3 regions of the Bradyrhizobium sp. BR2003 genome follow, and region 1 is predicted to be linked to each of the others. Evidence: predicted binding sites of a transcription regulator. Region 1 holds the regulator's gene; each other region holds the start of a gene.
What was found. The regulator LexA, encoded in region 1, represses DNA repair genes until DNA is damaged. The targets are predictions, from matches to a motif close to TGTTCNNNNTGTGTTCNG.

Region 1 (2,201 bases):
CGGGCGAGGTGCTGCTCGACGGCGGCAGCCGCCTGTCCGACCGCGCGCTGTCGCTGGCGGCCGCCATGAACTATCCGGAACTTGCGGTGCGCTGCCGCCCGAAGGTCGCGGTGCTGGCGACCGGCGATGAACTGGTGATGCCGGGCTCGCAGCCCGGCCCCGGCCAGATCGTCTACTCCAACGGCTACGCGCTGCGGGCGCTGGCGCGCGCCGAGGGCGCCGAGACCGTCGACCTCGGCGTTGCCGCCGACACAATGGAGGCGACCACGGCCGGCATCCGCCGGGCGCGCGAGGCCGGCGCCGATGTCCTGATCACGACGGGCGGCGCCTCGGTCGGCGACCACGATCTCGTCAAGCGGTCGCTGGAAGCCGAGGGCGTCGAGATGGCGTTCTGGCGGATCGCGATGCGGCCGGGCAAGCCGATGATGCACGGCCGGCTCGGCGCGATGCGGGTGATCGGCCTGCCCGGCAATCCGGTGTCGTCCTATGTCTGCGCTTTCCTGTTCCTGGTGCCGTTGATTCGGGCGCTGAGCGGCCGGAAAGTGATTCATCATCGCCGCACGAGCGCCCTGCTCGGCCGCGACCTCGCCGCCAACGACCAGCGCGAGGACTATCTGCGGGCACGGCTCGAAGCGCGCGAGGACGGCACGTTGATCGCAACGCCGGTGACGCAGCAGGACTCGTCGCTGCTCGGGAATCTCGCTGCGGCACGGGCACTTCTCGTGCGTCCGCCGTTCGCGGCAGCGGCCGTCAAGGGCAGCGAATGCGAGATTCTGACACTGCCCGAATAGGGTTTTCATGCCCCACCGATCGTGCGTTGCCTGATCCGTTCACCGGAAATTAAGTGGTTGCGGAACACATATCGAACATATAGTGTCCGTTCATGATTTGTTTCGAGTACTGGTGTCTACAATCGGGAAGCCGCGTGGAAGCAAGTGCAACGAGCACATGCTCCTGAGGTCAGGCCCGCCTGAAGGCCCCACCAGAAGAGTCTCGGAATCGAACGACGCTATCAACCGGGGGAATGCTCGAGATGCTCACGCGCAAACAGTACGAACTTCTGCGTTTCATCAATGAACGTCTGAAAGAGGCCGGCGTACCGCCCTCCTTCGACGAGATGAAGGATGCGCTCGACCTGCGCTCGAAGTCCGGTATCCACCGCCTGATCACTGCGCTGGAGGAGCGCGGCTTCATCCGCCGCCTGCCGAACCGCGCCCGCGCCATCGAGGTCATCAAGCTGCCCGAACTCTCGGCTGGCGGCGGCAACGGCCGACGCGGCTTCACGCCCAGCGTCATCGAAGGCACCCTCGGCCGGCGCGCCAGCACGCCGCCGATCGCCGAGGACGACGGCAACCGTCCGGTCGCGGTCCCCGTGATGGGCCGGATCGCCGCCGGTACGCCGATCGAGGCGCTGCAGACCCGCAGCCACACCATCAGCGTGCCGCCCGACATGCTCGGCGCCGGCGAGCACTATGCGCTCGAGGTGCGCGGCGACTCGATGGTCGATGCCGGCATCCTCGACGGCGACATGGCGCTGATCCAGCGCAACGACGTCGCCAACACCGGCGACATCGTGGTGGCGCTGATCGACGAGGAGGAAGCCACCCTGAAGCGCTTCCGCCGCCGCGGCGCATCGATCGCGCTCGAGCCGGCCAACACCGCCTATGAAGTGCGCATCCTGCCGCCGAACCGGGTGCGCATCCAGGGCAAGCTGATCGGCCTGTATCGCAAATACTGAATTGCAAATACTTGCGGCGGCCGGGAACGAGCAACACGTCGGATCGTTCCTTGCATGATAGCGTAGCGTACGGCCTGCCCGATGCGCTCCGATACCTCTCGCGCAGCGTCGCGTGTTTGTGATCGGGGTCGGTCTCGGACCAGTCGTACAATCGCCCAGAAACGAGCAGAAGCTCGTTCGCTATCGTCCACTCTGGTAGAGGCCCCAATGCCTCAAGAGAGGCACGGGTCGCTACCTCGAAATGAGGAGCCATCCGATGTGTGACTATAGTCTGCACGCCGTGGCATCGCGCCCCGCCATTGTCGGAGAGACGCTGATCACGACGACGTTCCGCGGCACGTCGACCCGCGGTTTTGCTTCGGAGAACGATCCCACTGTCGCGGTCTGCATGCTGCCGGGCACCGAGCTCGCTTTCGCCGAGAACGTTCGCTACGACAGCCGCTGGATCTGGACCAAGACGCTG
Region 2 (2,201 bases), on a different contig from region 1:
CGGAGAAATACTTGCCGAGCTCCTCGCGCGCCCACTCGCTCTCGGTCTCGCGGTAGCGGCGGTTGATGTTGGTGATGACGCCCTCGAACGGCTTCTTGGTGTCGTAGGAGCGGACACCGTCCTCATAGGAGAACTTGATCTCGTCGTCGCCGGAGCCGTGCAGCAGCGCGTTCTGGACCTTCTTGGTAAGGTCCTTCCACTTGGTGTCGAGCGTGAACTTGTAGTGCTTGCCGAGCGCGGTCAGGGTCTGGATGTAATAGGGCGAAGACGATTTCGCCCAGGGCGCGATCGCGCCCTTGCGCAAGGTCAGCTCCTTGTCGGGGATGACCAGGTCCTCGTCGATATGCTGCTCGACGCCGAGGCCGCCGCAGGCCGGGCAGGCGCCATAGGGGTTGTTGAACGAGAACAGGCGCGGCTCGATCTCGGGGATCGTGAAGCCGGAGACCGGACAGGCGAATTTCTCCGAGAACAGGATGCGCTCGGGACCGCTCTTGTCGTGGATCTTCGCGGTCTTCTTCTTGTCCTCTTTCTTGTCGTCCTGCGCGGCCGCTGCCGGGGCGTCGGCGTACTCGATCACGGCGAGGCCCTCGGCGAGCTTCAGTGCGGTCTCAAAGCTTTCCGCGAGGCGCTGGGCGAGGTCGGGACGCACCACGATGCGGTCGACCACGACGTCGATGTCGTGCGGGAATTTCTTGTCGAGCGCGGGCGCCTCGGACAGTTCGTAGAAGGTGCCGTCGATCTTGACGCGCTGAAAGCCCTTCTTGAGATACTCGGCGAGTTCCTTCTTGTACTCGCCCTTGCGGCCGCGCACGACCGGCGCCAGCAGGTAGAGGCGAGTGCCTTCCGGCAGCGCCAGCACGCGATCGACCATCTGCGAGACGATCTGGCTCTCGATCGGCAGGCCGGTGGCCGGCGAATAGGGCACGCCGACGCGCGCCCAGAGCAGGCGCATGTAGTCGTAGATCTCGGTGACGGTGCCGACGGTGGAGCGCGGGTTCTTCGATGTGGTCTTCTGCTCGATCGAGATCGCCGGCGACAGGCCGTCGATCTGGTCGACATCCGGCTTCTGCATCATCTCGAGGAACTGGCGCGCATAGGCCGACAGCGACTCGACGTAGCGGCGCTGGCCCTCGGCATAGATGGTGTCGAACGCGAGCGACGACTTGCCGGAGCCGGACAGGCCGGTGAACACCACGAGCTTGTCGCGGGGAATCTCGACGTCGATGTTCTTCAGATTGTGTTCGCGCGCGCCACGGATCGTGATGGCGCGCGATGAGGAGCCGGCGTTCTGTTGGCGCTTCGCCTTGAGCACTTCATCCATAGCGACAGTTCCGGGCGCATGCTTGGGCGCCTTTTGGGCGCGCATCGCCGGTGATGCCGGGACCTTGCGCCGATGGGGTGTGAAGACTGGAACGTAGGAAGAACGGCCAACAATTTCCAGTGCTGAGTCGCGTCCATCAACGGATAGTTTGCCTGATGGCAGCAGCCGTCAGCAGCGCCGGTTCCGCCAGAGCCTTTTGCCGTTCCGATGGAATCGGAACGGGGGCTCCAGATTCCTGCTGTGGCGTGTTTTCTTGACGCGAACCGGAATCCACTTCGCTCAAAAACGCTCTTACGCAAAAAGGCCGGCGCGAAGCCGGCCTTTCCGCGTGATCTGATCGCAGATCGATCTTAGTACTTGGCGACGATCGGGCCGCCGAAGTGATAGTTCACGCCGAACTGGGCGCTGTGCAGCTCGAGCGTACCGGACGGCACGCCGAAATAGTTCTCGCTGTCGAGGCTGCGATACAGGTATTCGCCTTTGATCGACCACTGCGGCGCGATGAACGCTTCGACGCCGGCGCCGACGGTCCAGCCGGAGTGGAAGTTGCTCTGCGAGGCGGTCACGCCGAGGGCGGTGACGCTGACCTCGTTGTTGGCCCAGGCGTAGCCGCCGGTGCCATAGAACAGCACCTTGTCGACGGCGAAGCCGAGGCGGCCGCGCACGGTGCCGAGCGAGTTGATCTTGCTGCGGGCGGTGACGCCGAGCGCGGAGACCGACGCGTCGATGTCAGCACCTGCAGCGTCGACCTCGAGGCCGTACACGATGTTGCCGGCCTGCCAGTTGTAGCCGACGGTGCCGCCGCCGAAGCCGCCTTCCATGCTCGGGGTGCCGGAGTTCTCGCTGGCGTAGCCGCCGAAGCCGCCGACGTAGAAACCGG
Region 3 (2,201 bases), on a different contig from region 1:
GTCGAGGAACAGGCCGTAAGGCGGATCGAGCGCGACCAGCGGCGTGAAGCGGTCGCACCAGTCGGCGATGTCGTTCAGCGTCTTCAGGTCGGCGGCGGGGTCGGCGTCGTAGACCGTGAGCTCCGGACAGATCGCCCGCGCATTGGCGAGCGGCAGCCCGATCGACAGCCCGGCGCGCATCGCGGCCTCGTCGACGGCGTGCAGCAGGATGGCGTTGTGGTCTTTTGCGACCACGACGCTGGGGAGTTCTTTGCTTTTCGTAAGGGACGCATCGGCAGACGGGTTCCCTCCCCCCTTGCGGGGGAGGGCTAGGGAGAGGGGTAAGCCGCATACGCCGGCGTTCGTGGTACCCCTCTCTCCAACTCTCCCCCGCAAGGGGGAAGAGAGCCCTGCCAACGTGCTCACCTCACTTGAAGGTTCATCGACCTCCCGAGCCTCAGCTTGCGAGGCGATGTCCTGCGCGAGCTTGCGCTTGATGCGATCGATGGGCAGGCGTGGCAGCCACAGGCTGAGGATACGCCGACGGTTCACTGAATTGGCACTCATCACATTTCCATTCCATGATCCATCGCCCGACCGGGCCATGACGGTTGCGCACGAGTTCGGCCTCGAATCGCGGCGCGCCCCAGGCGCTTGCGGCATTGCCGGGCGGCGAATGCGCCGCACGCACGATCCAGCGCGTCTCCGCCGTCGAGGGAATCGGCGTAGCCGCGATCCGCAGCACCAGCGCGGTGACGCCGGAGGCTTGCGCGGCCAGGGTCAGTTTGCGGCTGGCGACGAGATCGAGCTGGCGCACATCGCCCCAGATCTCGAGCACGACAGCGCCGAGCGCATCGCAGGCGAGCGCGTCGGCAGCAGTGCGCAGGGCGCCATCGACATCGGCGGCGCGCACCGTGACCAGGAGGCGCGGATCGAGGCCGAGCTCGGCGAGCCCGCGCATCGACAGCGCGCCGTTTTCGCGATCGGAAAAATCCTGCCGCACCCAGACCAGCGGCTTGCGCGCTGATATCCGTCCGGCGAGCCCCGCAATGAAGCCGGTCGCCGCGCCGCCCTGATGGCCGGCCGCGAACACCTCGTGCAGCGCGGCCGGTGCAAGCCCGCCGCGCAGCATCGCGTCCGCGCTCGTGTGGCCGAGCGCGATGCGGTTCGGCATCGCCGCCTCCGATGGCGCCTCGATGCGCGCGATGCTGCCGCGCAGAGACGCAAGCGTACCCGTGCGTGCGCCATTCATTGCGCCGCTCCTTCCCAACCAAAATTTGAGGCCGTCACTGACCAGAACAGTGAACCAGGGACTGGCTCGATTGTTCATGATATGTTCTAATATAAAGCTAACAGGGCCCGCGGAGTCAATCGGATTGGTGGGCTCATCGATTCATCAGTGGAATCAATGGGATTCAGCAGCCGTCGAAGCGGTCGGGCTCCGCACTTCCGCAACTCAGACGCGGAGGGCCCCGGAAATGGCGGCGTGACGGAAACGGAGCAATCGCATGCGCATCATCGTGCTCGACAACGACACCGATTTCGAAGGCTGGCGCAAGGCCGCGCGGCGATTGGCGATCAATGACGTGAAGCCCGCGGAGATCACGTGGACCGTACGCCGCAACGACGAATTGTCGCCGGTATCCTGCGTGAATGAATTGCCTGACGTGCCGCAGGCGCAGTTCAACGTCCCCGCGATATTCGTCGAACTCGCAAAGACCGCGATCCTGTATCGCAATGACGCGCGCTTCGCCCTGCTCTACCGCCTGCTGTGGCGGCTGCGCAGCCATCACGATCTGCTCGGCGCGACTGATGACCCCGACGTCGCCGAGGTCCACGCGATGGCGCGCGCGGTCTATAGCGACATCGACAGGATGCACGCGCATCTGCGCTTCCGCGAGATCGGACGCGAACGGACGGCGCATTACGTCGCCTGGTTCGAGCCCGAACACCGCATCGTCGAGTTCGCCGCACCGTTCTTCGCCGGCCGCTTCGCCGACATGCCGTGGTCGATCCTGACCCCCGACGTCTGCGCCCATTGGGACGGGCACGCGATCTCGATCTCGCCCGGCGTCGCCAAATCCGAGGTGCCGAGCGAGGATCGGCTGGAGGAAGCCTGGCGGCGTCATGACAACGGCCTGTTCAATCCCGCGCGGCTGAAAGTGATGGAGACGCCGCAGGCCTATTGGAGGAACCTGCCCGAGGACTCGATCATTAAGCCT

Region 2: uvrA (excinuclease ABC subunit UvrA) is a predicted target of LexA. The motif match lies at 1,409-1,426, and genes of this name have one in related genera.
Region 3: E2I15_RS14130 (ImuA family protein) is a predicted target of LexA. The motif match lies at 1,303-1,320, and genes of this name have one in related genera.

The regions. Positions count from the first base shown of each region.
Region 1 covers NZ_SMYJ01000009.1:330,258-332,458, reverse strand. The annotation lists gene E2I15_RS06025 (molybdopterin molybdotransferase MoeA) at 1-791, shown strand, start outside; gene lexA (transcriptional repressor LexA) at 1,034-1,738, shown strand; gene E2I15_RS06015 (hypothetical protein) at 1,995-2,201, shown strand, end outside.
Region 2 covers NZ_SMYJ01000011.1:57,312-59,512, forward strand. The annotation lists gene uvrA (excinuclease ABC subunit UvrA) at 1-1,321, opposite strand, end outside; gene E2I15_RS06585 (outer membrane protein) at 1,672-2,201, opposite strand, start outside.
Region 3 covers NZ_SMYJ01000019.1:219,823-222,023, forward strand. The annotation lists gene E2I15_RS14125 (Y-family DNA polymerase) at 1-546, opposite strand, end outside; gene E2I15_RS14130 (ImuA family protein) at 437-1,231, opposite strand; gene E2I15_RS14135 (UdgX family uracil-DNA binding protein) at 1,488-2,201, shown strand, end outside.